3 regions of the Paenibacillus sp. S28 genome follow, and region 2 is predicted to be linked to each of the others. Evidence: riboswitches for the same ligand, from Rfam matches in the RefSeq annotation. Region 2 holds a riboswitch; each other region holds the start of a gene.
What was found. A riboswitch is a leader RNA that binds a small molecule or an ion and turns the genes downstream of it on or off. The one in region 2 is predicted to bind cyclic di-AMP.
Positions count from the first base shown of each region.

Region 1 (5,148 bases), on a different contig from region 2:
GTTTTAGGACCGTTTCAAAAATCGCCAAAATTTTTTTCGGGTTTGTTCATCTTCCATAATATAGCAGCAATGAGCCTTCATTCAAGGCTATGTTTACCGTTTAAAAAAACGCGGGAGCCGATCCAACCGATCTGACTCCAGCGTTTTGTTGTGAATGCTTGATTAGCTTTATCTCCGCAGTGCCTCGTTAAAATGCGCGCAAGTACTGTTTCGGGATCTTCTGTTCTCCGTTCAGCTCTTGAGCCGCATGGAGCGCCCAGTAAGGATCCTTCAGCATGCCTCTGCCGACTGCGACCAGATCCGCCTTTCCTTCCAGCACCACCTGCTGCGCTTCCTCGTAATTTTCCAAGCGGCCGACAGCGATTACCGGCACATCCAGCTTTGCCTTCATTTGCTCCGCCAATTCCACCTGGTACCCCGAGCCGGCCTTCGGTCCGCCGTTCGATCCGATATGACCTTCACCGCCGGAGGAAATATGAAATACGTCCACGCCCGCATCCCGGTATCGTTGGCAGATTTCCGCGCAGTAATCGACGTCATAACCGCCGTCCACGTACTCCTTGGCTGACACTCTCATCAGAACAGGCATGTCTTCAGGGACCGCCTTCTTGACGGCTTTAACGACTTCTTCTCCGAACAAAGCCAGGTCTTTTCCATACGCATCGTCTCTTCGGTTGGTCAGCGGAGAATGGAACTGATGGATTAAATAGCCGTGAGCGCCGTGTATCTCCACCGTATCAAAGCCAGCCTCCACCGCGCGCCGGGCCGCTTCCCCATAGGCGGTAACTAAACTCTGGACCTCTTCGGTGGACAAAGCTCTCGGAATTTTATATTTTTCGTCAAAGCGGATGGCCGATGGAGCTACAGGCGGGTTCGCGTCTTCCGCCTTGCGGCCGGCATGGCCCAACTGGATGCCGATCCTTGTGCCATAGGCGTGCACTTCGTCGACGATTTTGCGGTAAGCAGGGATCTGCCCGTCATCCCATATTCCCGTATCCCGGTTCGTAATCCGTCCGTCGGGATGAACCCCCGTCATCTCTACGATAATCAATCCGGCTCCGCCGACTGCGCGGGATACATAATGGACATAATGCCAATTGTTAGGAATCCCGTCCTCAGCCTGTACCGAATATTGGCACATCGGAGGCATAACAATCCGGTTTTTCAGAGATAATCCTTTAAGTACATAAGGTGTAAATAGATCTGCCATTGCTTCGTGTCTCCTTTATGTTGTATGTGATTAAGCCTATATGACAACAGGGTTATATGATTGCAGCGCCGCCGCTCATTGTCCATACCTCGCGGTTACGGCCAACGTGCAGCGACCGTAATCCATCAGTTCTATTATACACGCTTTGCCGAACGATATGAAAATGTGGCCCAGCATCTGATTTAAAGCAACATAATTGCATCAACTTATGGACATAACAAGGATAATCATGTTTTCGCTGTTTGTCCGCGGTGGAAAGGAGTCGAGACGGATGAAAAAGAAGCTGTTATGCACATTGCTGTCTTCCCTGCTGATTTTGTTGTTGATCTGTCCTTGGCAGTCCGGGCGGCTGGCAGCCGCCGCTCAAGGCGGTGAACCCCCGAAACATCCGTCAGGTTCCGAACCTGCACGGGAAACCAGCAGCCGGGAGGCGAAAGAAAAGCGGAAGGAACAGCAGATCCTTACGCTCGGCCAGCTGATCAAAAAATATCCCGAAACGTTCAAAATTCACGGTCCGCGCGTCAAAGAGGTGGCCCTAACCTTTGATGACGTGCCGGATCCCAGGTTTACTCCTCAGATCCTGGATGTGCTCAAAGCCCATCATATTAAAGCCACCTTTTTTGTGATGGGCAGCCGGGCGAAGAAGCATCCCGAGCTGGTCGAGCGCATCGTCCGTGAAGGACATGTGATCGGAAACCACTCCTATAATCATCCCGTGTTTCACAAATTGGAGATGGACGAATATGTAGCCGAGATTAAGCGGACGGAGAACACGCTTTACGGCATCGTCGGTTATAAGCCCAAGCTGATCAGGCCGCCTTATGGAGACATCACGGAACGCCAACTGCGCTGGGCCAAGCAGCAGGGCTACAAAATCGTAAACTGGAACGTCGATTCGCTGGATTGGAAAGGAATCGGCAAGGAAGCGGTCAAGCGCAACGTGCTGTCCACCGTTGGGCAAGGCTCGATCATTCTTCAGCATGCGGGAGGCGGAACCACGTCCAATCTCAGCGGTACGATCGATGCCCTTCCGGACATTATTCGGACCTTGAAAAATAAAGGCTATTCATTCGTCACGCTGCCGAGGTTACTTCACGTTCCAAAAGACAAGTAACGCGCTGAGGGTACAAAAAAAACCGGCTTGAGTACAAAAGCCGGTTTTTCCGTGTTATTATGAATAGCATTGACTATTTAATGAAGTACAGCTCAACGTCCTGGAATCCGAAGGCACTGACGCTTTCCGGGCTGCCAGGCACGAAAATGTCGATGCGTTTCCCCTTAATCGCGCTGCCGGTATCCTTAGCTGTCGCTACGAAGGCTTTCTTCGGGAGGCCCGGGAAGCTGTGACCGGTAACGAGCACTTTCGTTCCCAATGGAATAACGGACGGGTCAACCGCGATCGTGCCCAGCTTCAGCGGGTTGCCGAAGTAATCCACTGCGCCCCACTTGCCGTTTTCGCTAGCTGCGGAAGAGTATGCCGTAGCTCGGACGTCCAGCGTTTTGGAGTAATCGAAGGTTTTACCCCATGCTTCCACGACTTTGTCATCGCCGTTGACGTTCAGGGAAGCAGCCGTGATGATGGAGCCGCTGTCCTCTGCGGCAAATGCCTTGGCTGTGCTTGCTCCGGGAACGTTTAATTTCAGGCCCGGATAAATATTGGTTGCTTGTACATTCGGATTTGCATTCATCAGTTGATTCAAATTAACGCCATATTGTTTAGATAGTGTATAGAAGGTGTCTCCATCCTTCGCTACATGGACCGAGTCCGCAAACGTGGGTACCGCCTGTACCGCCAGAGAAATGCCGATGATGGCTGCAAGTGTCTTGATTCCTTTAAGTCTTTTCATGGTTCCTCCTTAAGTCGTGATGCCTGCGAAGTTAGCTGTCGGATTCGGATTGAGGAGACAACCCTACGCCCTGTTGGTGCGATTCACCCCAAGCGTACTATGTACACAAATTACATCCCCCGCACTTTACCTTAAAAGTTTCGGCTCAACAAATATATCACAATTTTGTAACCTGTGCGCATGAAAATGTTACCAATACAAAAGCCTCGAAATATCAGGCTTTATATAGAGTTGTTAGCTGACTTAATCAAGGGAGCAACCGCTCAATTCCTTTCAAAAAAGTTACAACATCTTCATTCATTTTAACGATTTATTCATGAAAAGGTACAAAAAAAGCCCTGGATGAGTATTATTCTCGTCCAGGGCTTTATCATTTGTAGATGCAGGCTCTTGGTCAAAGGACCTTGCTCAGAAAATCTTTCGTGCGGCTGTTTTGCGGGTTACCGAACACTTCTGCAGGCGTCCCCTGCTCGACAATTTGTCCGCCGTCCATAAAGACGATCCGGTCGCCGACTTCCCGGGCAAATCCCATTTCATGGGTTACGATGACCATCGTCATGCCGCCCTCTGCGAGCTTCTTCATGACCTCCAGCACTTCGCCGACCATTTCCGGGTCCAGCGCCGAAGTCGGCTCGTCAAAGAGCATGACGTGGGGCTGCATGGCCAGCGCCCGCGCGATGGCGATCCGCTGCTTCTGCCCGCCTGACAGCTGGGACGGATACGCATCCTTCTTGTCGGATAATCCGACCGTGCGCAGCAGGTCAAGGGCAATCCGTTCCGCCTCGGCCGGCGGCTGCTTTTTCACCTTAACCGGCGCCAGCATGAGGTTCTGCAGCACCGATTTATGCGGGAACAGGTTGAAATGCTGGAACACCATGCCCATTTTTTCGCGTGTGGCATTGATGTTGTGACGTTTGTCCGTAATTGGCTCACCTTCAAACGTGATCTGTCCCCCTGTAGGAGTTTCGAGCAGATTCAAACAGCGGAGAAAGGTACTTTTTCCCGAGCCGCTGGGGCCGATCACGACGACGACCTCGCCTTTGGCGATGTCGATGTCGATCCCTTTCAGAATCTCCAGCTTGCCGAACGATTTGCGCAAATCTTTAACGCTGATCATCGGTATTCAGCCTCCTTTCAAATGCCCCCAGCAGCTTGGACAAGGTAAACGTCATAATGAAGTAGATGGCTGCAATGACCAGCAGCGGACTGAGGTAATCATACGTAATCCCTTGGATAGCCCCCGACTGGTACATCAAGTCGGTGACGCCGATAAACGATACGATGGATGATTCCTTGATAATCGTAATAAACTCGTTACCGATGGCCGGCAGCACGCTTTTTACAGCTTGGGGCAGCACGATGTACCGCATCGTCATGCTGCGCGTCATTCCCAGGGAACGGGCCGCTTCCGACTGGCCCCGGTCCACCCCTTGGATTCCGGCACGGAACACTTCCGCAAGGTACGCGGAGCTGTTAATGGACAACGTAATTGCACCGGACTCGATCGGCGTAAATTTGACCCCGAAGGCCACGAGGCCATAGTGAATAATAAACAGCTGAACAACCATCGGGGTACCGCGGAGAACTTCCACCCACACCGAACCGATCATCTTCGGCAGCCAAAAGCGGGACATCCGCATCAAGGATATAATAATGCCCAGCACGAAGCCGCATATGACGCCGATGGCCGCCAGGAGCAGTGTATACTGGATACCTGTCGCAAAATACGTCCGGTAATCCCAAAAAACGGAGAACATATTCATAAAGACCCAAGAACCTCCTTTGTCATCATACCTGCCTGTCCCATCCTTTCCCTGTATACAACAGATCGGGACATATTTGAAACAAGGTACCCATCATTGAACAGAAAAAATAGCGAATTCGCTTCGCTATTTTTTCCGATGTATAAAATGAGAACAGACAGCTTAACCTCTATTTCTGTGCAGCCAAATCGCTCGCTTCGGCAACGTACTGCTCAATCTTGTTTTCGGATTTCAGACGGTCCAGCGTTTTGTTGATTTGGTTCACGAGCTCAGTGTTACCTTTTTTGATCCCGATCGCGTAGCCGTCTTCCTTATAATCAGGAACCGC
Region 1 is NZ_JACVTM010000017.1:48,596-53,743, reverse strand. Features, by position in the region: gene IAE55_RS28060 (NADH:flavin oxidoreductase/NADH oxidase) at 188-1,210, opposite strand; gene IAE55_RS28055 (polysaccharide deacetylase family protein) at 1,482-2,324, shown strand; gene IAE55_RS28050 (3D domain-containing protein) at 2,398-3,057, opposite strand; cyclic di-AMP (ydaO/yuaA leader) riboswitch at 3,061-3,213, opposite strand; gene IAE55_RS28045 (amino acid ABC transporter ATP-binding protein) at 3,452-4,174, opposite strand; partial or broken gene IAE55_RS34415 (ABC transporter permease subunit) at 4,161-5,148, opposite strand, start outside.
Region 1: it holds a riboswitch for cyclic di-AMP, as region 2 does, so the genes downstream of both, IAE55_RS28050 (3D domain-containing protein) here and IAE55_RS32925 (C40 family peptidase) in region 2, are expected to answer to the same signal.

Region 2 (5,148 bases):
TGACACGATGCCTGCCGACGGCTTTGGGTCCATGACACTGACTGCGATGAAGACTGCCGACGGTCTGTCGCTGATGCACCGGATTCAATACGTGCAGCCGGATGACGGCAATACGAAGGACAAGACCTTGATGAAGGTGCGTCTTCCGCGGCCGGTGAAACCAGGTGAAAGCATCACGCTGTCCATGCAATTCGAAGTCCAACTGCCCAAAATCTTCGCCCGAATGGGGACCGCCGGTAACTTTGTCATGGCCGGGCAATGGTTCCCCAAAATCGCCGTCTACGAGCCCGTGGGAACGCGCGGCCGGACGAGCGAGGGCTGGGACCTGCACCAGTACCACGGCAATTCGGAATTCTACTCCGATTTCGGCATTTACAGCGTCCGCATTCACGTACCGAAGAACTACACGGTGGCCGCAACCGGTTTCCCGGTGCAGAACTCACAGATCAAGAACGGCGAGAAGATCTATCAGTTCTACGCCGACGACGTACATGACTTTGCCTGGGCCGCATCCCCCGACTTTATCGTCGCCGAGGAGCCGTTCTCTTCAGCGGAGGTGCCCGGGGTCCGGATCAAGCTGTATCTCGATCCCGCCCACAAGGATTTGAAGGAGCGCTACTTCTACGCCGCCAAGGCCGCGCTTAAATATTTCAGCAAATGGTACGGGAAGTATCCGTATTCCACTCTATCTATCGTCGTTCCGCCCGAAGCAGGCAACGGGGCAGGCGGCATGGAGTATCCAACGCTGATTACGGCCTTCGGGGCCAAGGACGACTCCCCGGGTTACGACCTCGAGCGGACCGTCATCCATGAAATCGGCCATCAGTACTTCTACGGCATGATCGCCAGCAACGAGTTCGAGGAGGCCTGGCTGGACGAAGGCTTCACCTCCTATGCTGAGGATAAGCTGATGGAGCAGGAATACGGCGTCATCCCCAATCTGCCGATTCAGTCCTCGCTCATCGCTTCACCTGCGCCGCTGACCCAGGACGCCTGGAAATATACGTCGCAGAATCAATATGCACTGAACGTGTATTACCGCGGCAAGATGGTCCTGAAAGAAATGGAGACGCTGACCGGCGCCCAGACCATGAAGAAAATCATGTCCACCTATGCGAAGAAATACCGTTTCGAACATCCTGCCACGGCTGATTTTCAAAAGGTGGTCGAGCAGGTAACCAGCAAGTCGTGGCAAACCTTCTTCGATCAATATGTATACGGCAGCCAGATGGCGGATTTTTCGGTCGACGAAATTACGGTGCGCAAGGATAAAGATTCGGCGCAGCCCCGGTATGATTCTATGGTGAAGGTCAGCAAAAAGGGCGGCGATCTGCCGCAGGTGCCGATTCTGTTCACGTTTACGGACGGGCATCAGATCAAAAAGGTTTGGGACGTAAAGAACGCCAGCACCCAGTTCAAGCTGACATACAGCTCCCCGCTGGCCTGGGCCATGATCGATCCCGGCTATACGATCGTGCTGGAAAACAAACATGTGAACAACTACCTGAAGGCGGACATGGATCATAAAGTGCTCCTCCGCTGGAACGTAAGCATTACCAAGCTGATTGAAACCCTGCTTGGAAGTCTGTCCTGGTGAGGTGAGAGCAGTGAAATCCTATATTGTTAACGGTTGGAAAAGCGTCAAAGACCAATTTTATGTCATGATCATCATGTTCCTGTACCAGCTGCTCTGGGGCTACTTCCTGTACCGTCTGATCGATTCGGCGGTCGTGCCGCTGCTGATGCGGTATCCCGATCCCCCGCCGACCGAACTCAGCCAAGTCCTCTATTATGTGGAGGGACAAATGAGCTTAACCCAAAGCAGCACCGTGCATACCTACCTGTGGGTTCTGTTGGGGATGGTCGCCCTCCGCATGCTGCTGACCCCTTTTATCCACGCGGGCATCTTCTATGGCCTGCACCGGGAGCATCAGGGGGAACGCGGACTGTTTTTCTTCCAGGGCATGAAGCTGCACGGCAAAACGGTGTTTCTTTTTCACCTGATCGAATGGGTGCTTATCGCCGCTCCGTTATACTGGATGATCCCGAAGATGTATCCAATCCTGCTCAGCGCGATCCAAAACCATGCCCAGCTGCTTCACTGCATCCCGTACATTGCAGTCTGGCTTCTGTACTGCTACATCGTCCATCAGATGATTCTGTTCATGCAGTTTGGCAAAACCGGTGGAACCAGCATGTTCTCCTCGCTCTGGATCTGCCTGCGAAGCGCGCTGCCGGTCATCGGTATATCCGTTCTGCTGGGCGCGGTCAGCCTGCTCTTGTATGGCATTACCAGCAGCGTCTCTCTGATCTGGGCAGGGCTTGCCACCCTGATTATCCAACAGGGCTATCATATGGTCAGCTGTATCTTTAAATTATGGAATATCTCCTCCCAATATGATTTGTGGCATCAGCAAATGAACCGTACGAAAAAAAATATTTCGGAATAGTTAAAATTTTGTCATCACTTTAATCCGCTGATAAAAGAAGAACCCCGTCTCTTTCTGTTGAAAAGAGGCGGGGTTTTTGTTGTAAAATGATTGTTAACCATTTGCCAAAGTATAAATCCTCTGTTAAAATAATCCGAGTACGAACTTAGTAACAACTTTGTAATCTTTGCTGTAACGATTTTGACTTTGCTGTAACTGATTTCATCATTTGTCCGTTCATTTGATTGGTATGTACGATTATAGGTAACTTGTCAGCATGTCCATTTCCGGTGCAATCATCACGAGCCGAATTCCCGGGCACCAGGAAGCGGGGGATCCAATTTTGGGTGAATTGATCTCGCTACAGAGGGATCATAGGGGACCTTCTACCGAATCCTTAAGCTAACCTCGCAGGCATTGGAAGGGGTTTATTTTTTTGAAGAAGAAGTTGGCAGCCGCAGCGCTGGGCCTTACACTTGCGTTCTCCATGGGCACCGGCAGCGTATTTGCGGATTCATCTCTGAATCACATCGTTAACAACACGATCGGCGTTTCTTACAAAACCGGCGGAACAACTACGAACGGCTTCGATTGCTCCGGTTTTACCCGTTACGTGTACCAAAAGCTGGGGTTAACCCTCCCGCGTGTATCGGCTGCGCAATATAAAACAGGTACCGCTGTTTCCAAAAGCCAGCTGAGAGCAGGAGACCTTGTTTTCTTTAACACCCTAGGCGCAGGCGTTTCCCATGTCGGCATTTACATCGGCAACGGAAAATTCGCGCACGCGTCCTCTTCGAAAGGCGTTACCATTAGCAAACTGAGCCAAAGCTACTACGCCAACCGCTACGTTGGCGCCAAACGGGTCATGAGTACGGCCAAATACCAAGCTGCGGTTTACAATTGATTATCTCTCGAAAACAATGCATATCCAGAACAACCCGCGCCGCTGATTTTTGCCGAAATCGCCCCGCGGGTTTGTTGTTACTTATTAGACGTACGAACCACCGAAAAGGTAACAGCATTTCAAAAAAATTTTTTAAACGAGTAAATCCACGATTTTCTCCTGTTTTTTCCACCCTTGTCATTTCTTTTACCCACTCGTCCAACAAATAAACATCATTTCCTATAATTTTTCCTACAAATCTTCTTTTTCTGTTAGAAACAATTGCCAAAGTCCGATTCCTTTGTTACAATAGTCCCAGCGATAGTAACAACTTTGTAATCTTTACCTGACACAAAGTTGCGAACGAATAAGAAGTAACAGGGAATTATACATAGTGTAAAAAGTTCATGCCGAATTTCCTCACACTAAGGAAAGCGGGGGAACCAGTTATGGGTGAATTGATCTTGCTTCAGAGGGATCATAGGGGGCCTTCTACCGAATCCTTAAGCTAACCTCGCAGGCGCCGGAAGGGGTATTTTACTTGAAGAAGAAACTTGCAGCAGCAGTCATGAGTTTCGCCATCGTGCTCACGGTCGGCACAGGAAGCGCTTTCGCGGATTCCAAGATGGATAAAGTGATCGACAGTGCGATCGGAACCAAGTACAGAACGGGCGGAACCACAACAAGCGGATTTGACTGCTCGGGATTTACAATGTACGTATTTGATCAATTGGGCATCGATCTGCCCCATCAGTCTGGATCCCAGTTCAGCATGGGTTCGGCCGTATCCCGCAGTGATCTGAGAGCAGGCGACTTGGTATTCTTTAATACATCGGGAGCCGGAGTATCCCATGTCGGAATTTACGTCGGCGACGGAAAATTCGCACATGCCTCCACTTCTCGCGGTGTGATCATCAGCTCTCTGAGCGACAGCTACTACGTCAACCGCTACGTTGGCGCCAAACGAATCATGAGTACGGATAAATACAAAACCGCCGCCGTCGATTCCGAGGACGTAGATGACGTCCAGTAATGCAGGTAAAGCAAGGGTACGAGATCCCGTAGAATGAGATTTTTGCCGAAATCTCCTTTTGCGGGATTTTTTGCGGACAGAAATGGGTAACCCTTCCATTCCCGCCCGCTACTCCTCATTTACCCCTATATTCCGGAATTAAACAGATATCTGCGGCAATCCGGAATATTTTTTCTCTAATGTTCAAATCCTACAGGGAGGTCTGGAAGGGAGATCTGCACATGAACCTCCAACATGAGAGCTTCATGATCGTTCCCATGACCCGGGAGCATGCTGAGACCGTCTGCGGTTGGGCGTACGAACCTCCATACGATTTATACGGCTGGCTGCCGTGGGATCAGATGGAGGCGCTTGGCGTCGAATTTGGTGATCCTGAGGTGAGGCAAAGCCAGTATGTGTCCGTCCTGGATGCTGAACATACCTTGTGCGGGTTCGCGCAGTTCTTTCCCTTGGCAGGCGTGACCCGGCTTGGTGTTGGCATGCGGCCTGATTTATGCGGCCAGGGGCTGGGTAAGAGCTTTATGCAGGCTGTGGTCGGCGCAGCCCGGGAAAAACGGCCTGGGGACGAAATCGACCTTGAAGTGCACACATGGAATAAGCGGGCCATCCGGGCTTACGGGAAGTCGGGGTTTGTTATCGCTGATACCTACCCCAAGCTGACCCCTGAAGGTGAACAGCTGTTTCACTGTATGGTCTATGAAGGGATCTAACTTTGAAAATTCCATCATCATAAAAATGGTACAAATTTGTGTATTTTTGGTGGCCCCAAGTTTGGATTCGTTTGCTTTTTTGACACAAACTAT
Region 2 is NZ_JACVTM010000030.1:6,339-11,486, forward strand. Features, by position in the region: gene IAE55_RS32915 (M1 family metallopeptidase) at 1-1,597, shown strand, start outside; gene IAE55_RS32920 (hypothetical protein) at 1,608-2,450, shown strand; cyclic di-AMP (ydaO/yuaA leader) riboswitch at 2,724-2,861, shown strand; gene IAE55_RS32925 (C40 family peptidase) at 2,866-3,333, shown strand; cyclic di-AMP (ydaO/yuaA leader) riboswitch at 3,711-3,850, shown strand; gene IAE55_RS32930 (C40 family peptidase) at 3,854-4,345, shown strand; gene IAE55_RS32935 (GNAT family N-acetyltransferase) at 4,567-5,055, shown strand.

Region 3 (5,148 bases), on a different contig from region 2:
CTTACAATACCAGTTGATTTCATCATAACTGATCATTGCTCCTCTCGCCATAGTTTTAAATGTCATAATTCGACAACGTTCTCTCTTTAATGATATCAATAATACCAACGATTCCCAAAACAGTCAACCAGTAAATTTGGTTCAATAACCTTACAAATAGCATAACAGCTAGGAAATCACTCATATCAGGATTCTTTTCCAATTATATCGCCTTGGTAGTATAATGTCGATTTGGAAAACCTTAATTCTGCTTATTTCGACATGTATCGACACCAATTGTCAAAAATATTTCAAAATTAAAACACTTAACAACCCGAATTTCACAAAATGAATGGAGTTGACCTGAACATGAACCCACTAAGTGAGGAAAAAGTCTTTAAAGATCCGGTTCACAATTATATTCACGTCCAGGACTCCACGGTTTGGAGGCTCATTAATACGACCGAATTTCAGCGCTTGCGGCGGATCCGGCAGCTTGGAACCTCGTATTTGACGTTTCATGGAGCGGAGCACAGCCGTTTCTCCCATTCTTTAGGGGTATATGAGATTACACGACGGATTATTTCGCAATTTGAGCGCAGCGGATATCCGGATTGGCCGAAAGAAGAGAGGCTGCTGACGCTGTGTGCGGCGCTGCTGCACGACCTGGGACACGGCCCCTTTTCCCATTCGATTGAAGAGGCCTTTCATATGAATCATGAAGACTGGACGCGCCGGATTGTCACCGGAGATACGGAAGTGAATGACATTTTGAGCGAGATTGCCCCGGACTTCCCGGACAAGGTTTCCGCCGTCATCGCGAAGACCTATGATAAACCGATTGTGGTGAACCTCGTTTCAAGCCCCTTGGATGCCGACCGGATGGATTACCTGCTTCGGGATGCCTATTACACCGGGGTGAACTACGGTACGATTGATATTGACCGTATTCTGCGGATGCTCCGTCCTTACCAGGGGAGAGTGGTGGTCAAAGAGTCCGGGATGCATGCCGTGGAGGATTATTTAATGTCCAGGTACCAGATGTACTGGCAGGTCTACTTCCATCCGGTAACCCGCAGTTCGGAAATTATTTTGCGCCAAATTTTCCGGCGGGCCAAGGAGCTGTACCAGGATGGTTATCCATTTGGCTTTATGGTCGAGCCGCTGCCGCAGCTCTTTGAAGACAAACTGGACGTGCAAGCTTATCTGAAGCTGGACGAGGCGCTGATTCAAACGGCTTTCCTCCAGTGGTCCTATGAGGACGACCGCATACTCAGCGAGCTGTGCACCCGATTTATGCACCGTAAACTGTATAAATATGTAGAAATGGACTCCGTCGATTTGGAAATGATCGATGAAATCCGCCGGGAGTTTGGACAAGCTGGAATGAACCCAGAATATGATCTGGAGATTGATTTTCCGACCGATCTTCCTTACGATGTATTTCGTCCGGGTGACGAGTCGAGCCAGAAACAGATCCTACTGCTCGACCGCCAGGAGCAGCTGCGGGAAATATCCGAGGTGTCGGATATTGTCCGTTCCATCAGCGGCATTCACCGCGGGAAATATCACTTGTATTATCCGGAAGATAAACTAGAAAAGGCGATAACCGATCTTTCTCCTTCGATTTCTCGCATTTTCAAGCTTTAATGACAAAATACCGTACGAAAAGGAACATGGGGTACCGACAAGAAGGGAGTTCAAATTCATGGAACTGTTCGACACGCACACCCATCTGGATGCGCAACAATTCGACGAGGACCGGGAGCGGGTCATTGACAATGCCGTACAAGCCGGTGTAACCCGGATGATCAACGTTGGCTTTAACCGGGAGACGATTCCATCGACGATGAAGCTGGTGGAAACGTATGATTTTATATATGCGGCCATAGGCTGGCATCCGCAGGACGCCGTTTTTATGCAGGAAGGCGATCTGGAGTGGATTGCATCCTTATGCAGTCATCCCAAGGTGGTGGCCATCGGTGAAATTGGACTGGATTACTACTGGGACACCTCGCCGAAGGATGTGCAGCACCGGGTCCTCCGCCAGCAGATCGGACTGGCCCGAGAGCTCAACATGCCAATTGTTATACATAACCGGGACGCCCATGAGGATATTGTGAAAATATTACGGGAAGAGAAGGCCGGCGAGGTCGGCGGCGTCATGCATTCGTTCTCGGGGAGCTGGGAAACCGCGAAGCTGTGCCTGAATATGGGCTTCCATCTTTCGTTTGGCGGACCGATTACGTTCAAGAATGCCAGAGTTCCCAAAGAGGTCCTAGCTCAGGTTCCGATGGACAGGCTGCTCATCGAAACCGACTCCCCTTATCTCACGCCGCATCCTTTCCGAGGAAAGAGAAACGAGTCGGCAAACGTCCGTCTGGTCGCTGAAGCGGCAGCCCTGATTAAGGGGGTTGACCTGGAGGAAATTGCCCGGATTACCACCCAAAATGGGCTGGAACGATTTGGAATTGTGTGAAATCGGGAGAAAAACAGCCGAAAAAATGAGCATGAGCGAATGATTAAAGAATTTTAACAAACAAAACGCCGAATATTACATTTTTTTAACCACTTTTTCAAATAAACGTGGTTGATTACTGCTTTACAACATGCATCAAAACAGGATATCATCTTTTCAGTGAATCATTGAGCTGTCGTTAAGGTCTTACCTTCGCAGCTTTCATGAACCAGTCTCGCTGAGTCTCCCGCATGGGAGAACGGGGGAACCAATACTGGAGCGGGTCATGACAGACCGGAAGTGGTCCCATGCCCGCAAGCGTATTTGATTTCTTTCTTGGGTCTCTGGGGTGAATTGAACGGCTTTACGCCATGAGCGTAAGGACGCGAATAGGGCGGCTCTCTTTCGCCCGAACCCGACAGCTAACCCCGTAAGCGGATAAAGAGAGGTACCCTCGTGCATGACAATTCCGATATTCAGACATCCGGAAGCCACGAAAGAGTCCTCGTAAGCTCTTTTCTATCGGCTTCTTTTGTTTTGAATAAAGGAGAGGCAGTCATCATACTGTTGTATAACAGGAGGTGACAAATCATGATGGAGAGATTGGTTCATGGTGCAAGAACGCATGCTTTCTGTGGGTTCTTGTAAAAAATTGAGTATAGTCGCGTCAAATACAATCATGCATAACTCTAGACGGCGAGGCTATGAAGGAGGATCGAGAAAGTGGGCGTTTTCCAACCAGAGAAGACCCATGATTCAAAAATCTCCAGCATGTCTTACGCATTGCGATGGAAGCATGAGAATTTGCGCCAGATCTCCACTGCAGCTATCGTTTCAATCGCGGTTACCCTGATGATCTTGCTGCTCGTGTACAGTCAATCGCGAAAACAAGTTTATTTGGTAGTAGACGGTCAAATGAAATCTGTACAGACCAATACATCTTTACTTCAAGAAATGCTGGATGAGCAGGAAATCAGTCTGAAACCCGAGGACCAAATATCGATGCCGCTGAGCGGGGCTATATCCGACGGCGACAAGGTCGTGATCGACCGCGCGAGTCCTGTGAAAGTGACGGCTGATGGTGCAACGAAGCATTTGTATACAACGGCCAAAACGGTCGGCGACGTGCTGAAAGAAACCGGCGTCAAAGTCAAGGAAACGGACATTGTGACTCCGGCTGTCGAAACGGCGGTCTCCACCAACACGGACATCCGGATCGTCCGGATGAACAAACAAGTGGTACAGCGTCATGAATCCCTCCCCTTCCGGGTGGTCAAAACCTCCGACCCCAGCATTTACAAAGGCGAGTCGCGGGTGATTCAGCAGGGAGCTCCTGGCGTCATGGTGCAGTACATTGAGAAGAAGTACAAAGACGGCAAGCTGGTGTCCATGAAAATGGTGGGCAAAAAAGTGCAGACGGTGACCAAGGATAAGGTCATTGCCGTCGGCACGAAGAAAAAGCCTGTTCCCGTAGTGACCGAAGTCAAAACAGCCGTTGCCAAAGCTTCTTCTACCCCTGCCAAGGTGAAGAAGGTCAGCAGCAGCAGTAACAACCGGGTCAGCAAGGCTGGCGTTGACTTTTCCTACAAGAAGCTGATCAAAGTATCCATGACCGCTTATTCGTCTGGCGAGTCCGGAGTCGGCACACGCACCGCCACAGGAACACGCGTCACGGAAGGCCGCACGATTGCGGTTGATCCAAGCGTCATTCCTTTGGGATGGTGGGTTTACATTGAAGGCGTTGGCTTCCGTCGTGCGGAAGACACAGGCGGAGCCATTAAGGGAAATAAAATCGATATATACTACGATTCCGTCCAGCAGGCACGCAACTTTGGCCGTAAATCCGGCCTTAAGGTGTACGTGATCGGTCCGGTCAAACCGGAGCTGAACTAATTTCGTTTTACTTTGCCATTCTAATGTTATAGTATTATGATCATGAAAATGTCATGCTAAAGAAGAGGAGCTTTCCTCTTCTTTTTGTTGTTAATTTACAGCAGTTTGTCTATACCGGGACCCCGCAAAGTACCTGAACAGGCATCACGGTTATGCCCACTTGCAGGGATACTTGGCTGTCCGGCGGCATTGACGGGTATAATGTACTCGAAAGGAAGACAGGAAATCATGATTAAAGAAGTCATTGTGGTGGAAGGCCGGGATGATACCGTGGCCGTGAAGCGGGCGGTGGATGCCGATACGATCGAGACAGGCGGCTCGGCCATCAATGCGCGTATACTCCAGCGGATCGCGCTGGCTCAGGAGCGGCGGGGGGTCATTGTGCTGACGGACCCGGACCACGCCGGCGAAAGAATCCGCAAAATCATTTCGGCCAAGGTGCCCGGCTGCAAGCATGCGTTTATCCCGGAGGCCGATGCGACCCGCAAGGGGGATATCGGTGTGGAGAACGCCTCGCCTGCGGCGATCCGCAGAGCTCTGGAGCGGGTTCACACCTCTTATGAGGGCGCGGAAAGCCAGATCGACATGGAGGACCTGATGGAGGCGGGGCTGCTGGTGCACCCGGATGCCGCCGCCCGGCGGATGGCGATGGGCAACCTCCTCGGTATCGGCTACTGCAATGGCAAGCAATTTTATAAGCGACTCGCTATATTTCAAATATCCCGCGAAGAATTCGCGGATGCGCTTGCCCGTATCGAAGATGAAGGAGGCCGGACAACGTGAACGGCATGGACGACATCGCCACACCAAGGCGAACC
Region 3 is NZ_JACVTM010000026.1:10,124-15,271, forward strand. Features, by position in the region: gene IAE55_RS31820 (AbrB/MazE/SpoVT family DNA-binding domain-containing protein) at 1-26, opposite strand, end outside; gene IAE55_RS31825 (HD domain-containing protein) at 349-1,629, shown strand; gene IAE55_RS31830 (TatD family hydrolase) at 1,688-2,458, shown strand; cyclic di-AMP (ydaO/yuaA leader) riboswitch at 2,664-2,890, shown strand; gene IAE55_RS31835 (ubiquitin-like domain-containing protein) at 3,161-4,330, shown strand; gene rnmV (ribonuclease M5) at 4,559-5,113, shown strand; gene rsmA (16S rRNA (adenine(1518)-N(6)/adenine(1519)-N(6))-dimethyltransferase RsmA) at 5,110-5,148, shown strand, end outside.
Region 3: it holds a riboswitch for cyclic di-AMP, as region 2 does, so the genes downstream of both, IAE55_RS31835 (ubiquitin-like domain-containing protein) here and IAE55_RS32925 (C40 family peptidase) in region 2, are expected to answer to the same signal.